DNA from 2 places in the Stenotrophomonas sp. YJH_SMC_16 genome. Region 1 is predicted to be linked to the other one. Evidence: riboswitches for the same ligand, from Rfam matches in the RefSeq annotation. Region 1 holds a riboswitch; the other holds the start of a gene.

Region 1 (4,194 bases):
CATCCACGCACCGGCTGGCTGGAGTCCCCAGCCTAGTCCGGTCGTTGCTCGCCGCAAGCGTTACGGGCATCGCGGCCTGCCCTACCCCTGCGCGCTGCTCAATGGCCCGTGCAGGCTGCCTGCGCCGCGCGTTCACGCTGGTGTTCCCAGTACCAGAAAACGAATCCGGCGCCGAAGAACGCGGCCTGGCCCAGCGCCAGGTGCAGCGGGCTGGCACTGAGCAGCGGCGACACCACGCCGGCCACCACGGTGCTGATCATCAGCTGCACGAAGGCCTGCAGCGACGAGGCCAGGCCGCGCTGGTGCGGGTACATGTCCAGCACCGCCAAGGCCAGGATCGGGAAGATCAGGGCCATGCCCATGCCGCCCAGGAAGATCGGCAGCACCGCCCACGGCAGCACGAACTGCGGCGACAGCGCCACGTAGCCGACATTCAGCAGCGCCGACAGCGCGCACAGGCTGAAACCGATGGCGACCTGGCGTGTGGGCGTGGTGTGCCCGGCCATGCGCCCGGACAGGAACGAGCCGGTGGTCATGCCACCGATGGTGGGGATGAACAACCAGGCGAAACCGCCCTCGCCCAGGTGCAGGTGCTGCATCACGAACACCGGTGCCGAGGAGATGTACAGGAAGATGCCGCCGAAACCGATGCTGCCGGCCAGCGCCAGGCGCAGGAAGCGCGGGTTGAAGCCGATGCGCACGTAGTCACGCAGCAGCACGCGCGGCGACAGCGGCACCCGTGCCTCGACCGCATGGGTTTCCGGCAGGAAGCGCGCGGTGGCCGCCAACAGCACCAGCCCGAACACCACCAGGAACCAGAAGATCAGCGGCCAGCCGGCGCCACTGAGCAGGATCCAGCCACCGATGATCGGTGCGATGGCCGGAGCGATGCCGAACAGCATCGACACCTGGCTCATCAGCCGCTGGGCATCGTGGCCGTGGTACAGGTCGCGGATCACCGCGCGGCCGACGATCATGCCGACACCCGCCGACAGGCCCTGCAGCGCGCGGAACGCCAGCAGCGTGGACAGGTCGGTGGACAGCGCGCAGCCGACCGAGGCGCCGACGAACACCACCAGGCCGCCCAGGATCACCCGCTTGCGGCCCCAGGCATCGGACAGCGGGCCGTGCGCCAGACTCATCAGGCCATAGAACAGCAGGTACACGCTGATGGTCTGCTGCACCGCCACTTCGTCCACCGCCAGGCGCTGGGCCAGCTGCGGGAACGCCGGGAAGATGGTGTCGATCGAGAACGGGCCGAACATGGCCAGGCCGGCAAGCAGCAGGGCCATGCGGCGGGTGGAAGGGGCAACAGCGGCGGTCATGGAGGAAGCGTCCGGCAGGGCCATGCGGGGCACGCACGGCGGGCGCCGGTCCCGCAACAACGGGGACGGCGCCAGATGAATTCGGGTATCCGCCCATCATAGGTGGGGATTGCGCCTGATGCCATGCAGCACTGCACAAAACGCACGGCCGGGCCATCGGCCATTCAGGCGCGGCGGCACCGACCGGCGGCCGCTGGCCGGGCCCGCAACGGGCTATAATCGGCGGGCAACACGGTGGGAGAAGCGGAACACCGCTGCCGAAGGCGCAACGCCCGTAATCGCTCAGGCCCGATACCACCCGTAACACAACTCTGGAGAGACCGGTTCGATCCGGCGCCGAAGGGGCACGAAGCTGCGGTTTTCCGCGCTTTTAAACTCTCAGGCAAAAGGACAGAGGGGCGCCCCGCAGACCGCCGACCGGCGGCTTGTGCCCGTGCGTGTGCCCTTTCCTGACGGATCCTTCGCCATGTCCCAGAACACCCCTTCCCTGCGTGAGCTCGAGCACCACAACGCGTTCGTCGAGCGCCACATCGGCCCCAACGACGCCGAGATCGCGCAGATGCTCGATGTCGTCGGCCACGCGTCGCTGGATGGCATGACCGATGCCATCGTACCGGCCAAGATCAAGTCGCCGGCACCGCTGGCGCTGCCGGAGTCGATGACCGAAGTACAGGCACTGGCGAAGATCCGTGCGATCGCCGACAAGAACACCGTGCTGCGCAGCTTCATCGGCCAAGGCTACTACGGCACCCACACGCCGAACGTGATCCTGCGCAACATCCTGGAAAACCCGGCCTGGTACACCGCCTACACTCCGTACCAGGCGGAAATCTCGCAGGGCCGCATGGAAGCGCTGATCAACTTCCAGACCCTGTGCGCCGACCTGACCGGCATGGAAATCGCCAACGCCTCGCTGCTGGACGAAGCCACCGCCGCTGCTGAAGCGATGACCCTGGCCAAGCGTTCGGCCAAGTCCAAGTCGGACACCTTCTTCGTGCACGACGCCGTGCATCCGCAGACGCTGGAACTGCTGCGTACCCGCGCCGAGCCCATGGGCATCGTGCTGCGCGTCGGCACCCCGGCCGAAGCGCTGGAAGCGGAAGCCTTCGGCCTGCTGCTGCAGTATCCGGATACCTTCGGCCAGGTGGGCGACTACAAGGCGCTGGTCGATGCCGTGCACGCACGCGGCGGCTTGGTGGCCGTGGCCACCGACCTGCTGGCCCTGACCCTGCTGGCCGCCCCGGGCGAATGGGGCGCGGACATCGTGGTCGGCAACAGCCAGCGTTTCGGCGTGCCGTTCGGCTTCGGTGGCCCGCACGCCGCCTTCATGGCCTGCCGTGACGCCTACAAGCGCTCGATGCCGGGCCGCCTGATCGGTGTTTCGGTCGATGCCCAGGGCAACCCGGCCTACCGCCTGACCCTGCAGACCCGCGAGCAGCACATCCGCCGCGAGAAGGCGACTTCCAACATCTGTACCGCGCAGGTGCTGCTGGCGGTGATGGCCTCGATGTACGCCGTTTACCACGGCCCGGAAGGCCTGACCCGCATTGCCCGCCGCACCCATCGCCTGGCCTCGATCCTGGCCGCAGCGCTGCGCAATGCCGGCGTGCAGGTTGGTGGCGACTTCTTCGACACCCTGCATGTCACCGGCGTGCACGCCGATGAGATCCATGCCAAGGCCCGCGCCGCCGGCTACAACCTGCGCGCGATTGACAGCGACTCGGTCGGCATCAGCCTGGACGAGACCACCACCCGCGCCGACATCGTCGCCGTGGCTGCAGTGTTCGGTGCTTCGCTGGACGTCGACGCGCTGGATGCCAGCACCGCCGACGCGCTGCCGGCCGGCCTGCTGCGCCAGTCCGCGTTCCTGACCCATCCGGTGTTCAACACCCACCACAGCGAGCACGAACTGCTGCGCTACCTGCGTTCGCTGGCCGACAAGGACCTGGCGATGGACCGCACGATGATCCCGCTGGGCTCGTGCACCATGAAGCTCAACGCCACCGCCGAGATGATCCCGGTGACCTGGCCGGAGTTCTCGCAGATCCACCCGCTGGTGCCGGCCGACCAGGCGCTGGGCTACAAGGAACTGATCGACACGCTGGAAGCGATGCTGGTCGAATGCACCGGCTACGACGCGGTCAGCCTGCAGCCGAACTCCGGCGCGCAGGGCGAGTACGCCGGCCTGCTGGCGATCCGCGCCTACCACCGTTCGCGCGGCGAAGATCACCGTGACATCTGCCTGATCCCGGATTCGGCACACGGCACCAACCCGGCTTCGGCACAGATGTGCGGCATGAAGGTGGTGGTGACCAAGACCGATGCCAACGGCAACGTCGATGTCGAGGACATCCGCCTCAACGCCGAGAAGTACAGCGACCGCCTGGCCGCGATCATGATGACCTACCCGTCCACGCACGGCGTGTTCGAGGAAGAGGTGGTGGAGATCTGCGAGATCATCCACAAGCACGGCGGCCAGGTGTACACCGACGGTGCCAACATGAACGCCCTGGTCGGCGTGGCCAAGCCGGGCAAGTGGGGTTCGGACGTTTCGCACCTGAACCTGCACAAGACCTTCTGCATCCCGCACGGCGGTGGCGGCCCGGGCGTTGGCCCGTGCGCGGTCAAGGAGCACCTGGCGCCGTTCCTGCCGGGCAAGCTGGGTGACAACGGCCCGGTCGGCATGGTCAGCGCGGCCAGCTTCGGCAGCGCCTCGATCCTGCCGATCAGCTGGATGTACATCGCGATGATGGGCCGCGAAGGCCTGCGCAAGGCCACCCAGGTCGCGCAGCTCAACGCCAACTACATCGCCAAGCGCCTGGCACCGCACTTCAAGACCCTGTACACCGGCCGCAACGGCCTGGTGGCG
Region 2 (4,194 bases), on a different contig from region 1:
GCATCGCGAGCTGGCCTCGGGGTTGTCGTGCCCGGTCGGCTTCAAGAACGGCACCGATGGCAACGTGAAGATCGCCGCTGACGCAGTGGGTGCGGCGTCCAATCCGCATCACTTCCTGTCGGTCACCAAGCAGGGCGGCACCGCCATCGTGTCGACCACCGGCAACCCGGATTGCCATGTGATCCTGCGCGGCGGCAAGCAGCCGAACTACGACGCAGGCAGTGTTGCCGAGGCCTGCCAGGTGTTGGCCAAGGCCAAGCTGCCGGCGCGCCTGATGATCGACGCCAGCCATGCCAACAGCCTGAAGAACCCGGAGAACCAGCCGAAGGTGATCGACGACATCGCCGTTCAGCTGGAAGACGGCGAACAGCGCATCGTTGGCGTGATGATCGAGAGCCATCTGGTCGGTGGCCGCCAGGAACTGGTGGAAGGCCAGCCGCTGGTCTACGGGCAGAGCATCACCGATGGCTGCATCGACTGGGACACCACCGTGACGGTGCTGGAGCGACTGGCCGCGGCCGTGCGTGCCCGTCGCGACGTAAAGGTGTCCGAAGCCGCTTGAGTGCGGCACGTGTGTGGATGGTGGCCAGCGCCTGCGGGGGTGCGGCCGCGATCAGGGCCGGTCGGAGTTGGAGACCGGCCCATCTGCACCGGCGATGCGCCTGGCGCTGCGCATGAGCGACAGCGCCAGGTACATCGCCGGGGTGGTGTGAGACGTAGATCCACGCCATGCGTGGATATCAGCGAGCCACACGGCAGGATTTCGGAAGAGTTGTATGGAGTCCTCCTGCGATTTCGGCCGAAGATGGGGTTCCTCGCCTGACTGGACCCCGCCGATGCGTGTTTTCCCGGATGACAACTTTCTGGATTCAGCTTGTCGGTCGATTTCCGGTGAAGCTGCCAAGGCGCTCGTGAGCTTGAAAGGCGGGCGAATCGCTGAAGATGCCGTATCTGTCATCGAAGACTGGTTTGAGCCGTCCCTCGAGAAGGCGCGCCTGCTGGCGGATCTTGATGAAAGAATCAGGATCCACAGCAGCGAAGGGGACCAGGGGCTGCTGCGGCCTGCGCTGAAGGCCCGGGCGGTGATCGCGGCATCTCCCGAGCCCGCGCCCGATGACTACGAGCCTTCATTCAAAGTAGTGCCTGCGACAACGCTAGGTGGCGACTGGAAATCCGACTGCGAGACCGACTGCGTGATTGTCGATGGTGATCTGATCGCAGACGGCACGCTGATACTGAACGATCTGAGCGAGACGCTCTGCGTGATCGTACTGGGGAGCCTCAGGGCCCGGAATCTCGACTGTGGTGGTTGGGTGTTCGTGCGTGATGAGCTGGAATGCGATCATCTGTACGCGTGCTCACTCAATGATGGGATTCTGTCCGTAGGTGGCAACATCACTGTTCAGACCTTCCTCGAGACCGGCACCTACACACAAGTGGCGGGGCACCTGACCGCTAGCTACCTCGGCAGCACCCACAACTCCATTGACGTGGAGGGCAAAGTGAACTGTCCAGGCTTCGAAAGACGGTCTGATAGCGACTACTTGTGCGAATGGATCGATCCTGTGTTGCTGGAAGCCGACGATTCCGACGGCGATTGGAGATGCGGACGCCAACGGTATCCGTCGGCTGACTATCCAGAGCGGATACGCGCGGGGGGCAGCCCCATGAAGTTCGTGCTCTAGATCTACGCCATGCGTGGATACCGCTCTTCTGTAGCGCCGGGCCATGCCCGGCGAACACGCCATCGTTCAATGCACTTCGTCGTGGTACACGAACTTCGGCATTTCCCAGCGGTAGTGGATCGCCAGCAGGCGCAGCGCGAAGCCGCCGCCGAGGCAGCACAGGATTGCGGTGGCATCGGCCACGCCCCAGTGCAGCAGCAACAGGTAGGCCGCGCCGGTCAGCAGCGCGATGATCGCGTACAGCTCCTTCTGGAAGATGAGTGGTACCTCGTTGCAGAGGATGTCGCGCAGCACGCCGCCGAACGCGCCGGTCAGCATGCCGGCAATCAGCACGATGGGCATCGCATGGCCGGCTTCGCGCGCGATCGAGCAGCCGATCAGGGTGAAGGCGATCAGGCCCAGGCCGTCGAGTACCAGGAAGGTGCGGCGGAAGTGGTGCATCCAACGTGCGACCCAGGTGGCGATCAGCGCCGCGCATACGGTGAAGCCCAGGTACTCGGGATGCTTCACCCAGCCCAGCGGATAGTGGCCGAGCAGGATGTCGCGCAGTGATCCGCCGCCGAGGGCGGTGACGCAGGCGATCATGACCACACCGAACAGGTCCATGCGGCGGCGGCCTGCGGACAGTGCGCCAGTCATGGCCTCGGCGGAAATGGCAATCAGGTAGATGATGGACAGCAGCATGGGACAGGCTCCGGGCGCGGTGGGGCCGGCCATGCGCGACTACCGCCACTGCCTGCGCAATGACGGGATGACGATGACCGGTGCCGCTCCCGCTGTCCTTTTGCCTGAGAGTTCAGCGGCGTAGGCCGCGTGCCCCTTCGGCGGATCGTCCCGGGCGTGCCCGGTGACCTCTCTCCAGCTCGGCGAGTCGAATGCATGGTTGGTGGGATTCCAGCCCACCGGCCTGAGCGATCATGGGAGCCTGCGCCTTCGGCGGGCGCCAGCGCGGCGCCTCTCTCCTGCATTCGGCCGCCAGTATATCCGCTGCAGTGCAGCACGGCATAATCCGGGCATGGCCCCGTCCCTCCGCCCTTGGTTCCTGTACCTGCTCGAATGCCGGGATGGCAGCTATTACGCCGGCATCAGCACCGACGTGGACGCGCGTTTCGCCGCCCACCAGGCCGGCAAGGGCGCGCGCTACACCCGGGCGCGGCCACCGCTGCGCGTGCTGGCCGTGCGCGAGTACCCGGACCGGGCCGCCGCCTCGCGGGCTGAGTGGCAGCTCAAGCAGCAGCCGCGCGAACGCAAGCTGGCCTGGCTGCAGGCACCGGATCCTGCGCTTCTGTAGAGTCGAGCCCACGCTCGGCTTTTGTTGCTGCTGCCTGATGGTGAAGCCGAGCATGGGCCCGGCTCTACAGTAGATCCACGCCATGCGTGGATGGGCGCTTCCAGCCATGCCATGATCGCCCAGCCCTCAGCGCTGGAGACCCGGATGTCCACGACCGCCCTGCTGTTCGCTCTCTCCGCAGCAACGAGCCCCGCCGCCGATCCGGCCACCCTCGCGGCCATCGAAGCCACCTGCCACGATTACGTCGACGGCCAGCTGGAGGCCGACCCGCAGCGCGTCGCCCGCTCCCTGCACCCGGACCTGGCCAAGCGCGCGGTCCTCGGCGATACGCCCGACGAACGCCTGGGCCTGCGCCGGATGTCGAAGGAAGAACTGGTCTCGCTGACGAAGCAGGGCGCGTTGAAGACCCCGAAGGATCAATGGGACCGCCGCTGCACGGTGCTGGACGTGACCGGCAACGCGGCGTCGGTGCGGCTGGAAACGCCGTGGTTTGTCGACTACTTCCACATGGGGCGCTTCGACCAGCGCTGGGTCATCGTCAACGCACTGTGGTACCCGAAACCGAAGGCGCCGTAGAGCCGAGCCCATGCTCGGCTTCTGCAAACCGCGCGAAGTGCAGCCGAGCATGGCTCGGCGCTACAGGAGCATACGTGCGGCCCTAGCGCTTCGGTCGCCGGTCGTCCTGGTCATCACCGAAGATGATGCGCGCGCTGCGCTGGTAGCTCCAGTACGCCACGGCCCAGTTCAGCAGCACCACGATGCGGTTGCGGAAGCCGATCAGGAAGAACACGTGCGCGGCCAGCCAGAACCACCACGCCAGCACACCGGACAGCTGCAGCCGGCCCAGGTGCACGATCGCAGCCATGCGGCCGATCGTGGCCAGGTTGCCGAAGTCTGCGTACTTGAACGGGCCGGGTTCGGGCTTGCCGTGCAGGCGCGCGCGGATCACCTCGGCCACGTACTTGCCCATCTGCTTGGCCGCGGGCGCCACGCCAGGCACCGGCTTGCCGTTGGCCTGGTTCAATACGGCCAGATCGCCAGCCACGAACAGTTCCGGGTGGCCAGACAGGGTGAGGTCGGGTTGCACCTGCACGCGCCCGGCGCGGTCCAGCGGCACCTCCAGCGTGCGCGCCAGCGGTGAAGCGGCCACACCGGCGGCCCACACCACCGTGCGTGCCGGCACGAACTGATCGCCGAGCCTGAAGCCCTGGCTGTCGA

What was found. A riboswitch is a leader RNA that binds a small molecule or an ion and turns the genes downstream of it on or off. The one in region 1 is predicted to bind glycine.
Region 2: another riboswitch for glycine. It lies ahead of AC5P6E_RS02665 (trimeric intracellular cation channel family protein); the one in region 1 lies ahead of gcvP (aminomethyl-transferring glycine dehydrogenase).

Annotation. Positions count from the first base shown of each region.
Region 1 is NZ_JCAFRH010000013.1:3,835-8,028, forward strand. It holds gene AC5P6E_RS20040 (multidrug effflux MFS transporter) at 99-1,325, opposite strand; glycine riboswitch at 1,627-1,729, shown strand; gene gcvP (aminomethyl-transferring glycine dehydrogenase) at 1,792-4,194, shown strand, end outside.
Region 2 is NZ_JCAFRH010000001.1:600,042-604,235, reverse strand. It holds gene AC5P6E_RS02675 (3-deoxy-7-phosphoheptulonate synthase) at 1-562, shown strand, start outside; gene AC5P6E_RS02670 (hypothetical protein) at 837-1,685, shown strand; gene AC5P6E_RS02665 (trimeric intracellular cation channel family protein) at 1,752-2,369, opposite strand; glycine riboswitch at 2,454-2,557, opposite strand; glycine riboswitch at 2,571-2,660, opposite strand; gene AC5P6E_RS02660 (GIY-YIG nuclease family protein) at 2,701-2,976, shown strand; gene AC5P6E_RS02655 (nuclear transport factor 2 family protein) at 3,121-3,552, shown strand; gene AC5P6E_RS02650 (NAD(P)/FAD-dependent oxidoreductase) at 3,635-4,194, opposite strand, start outside.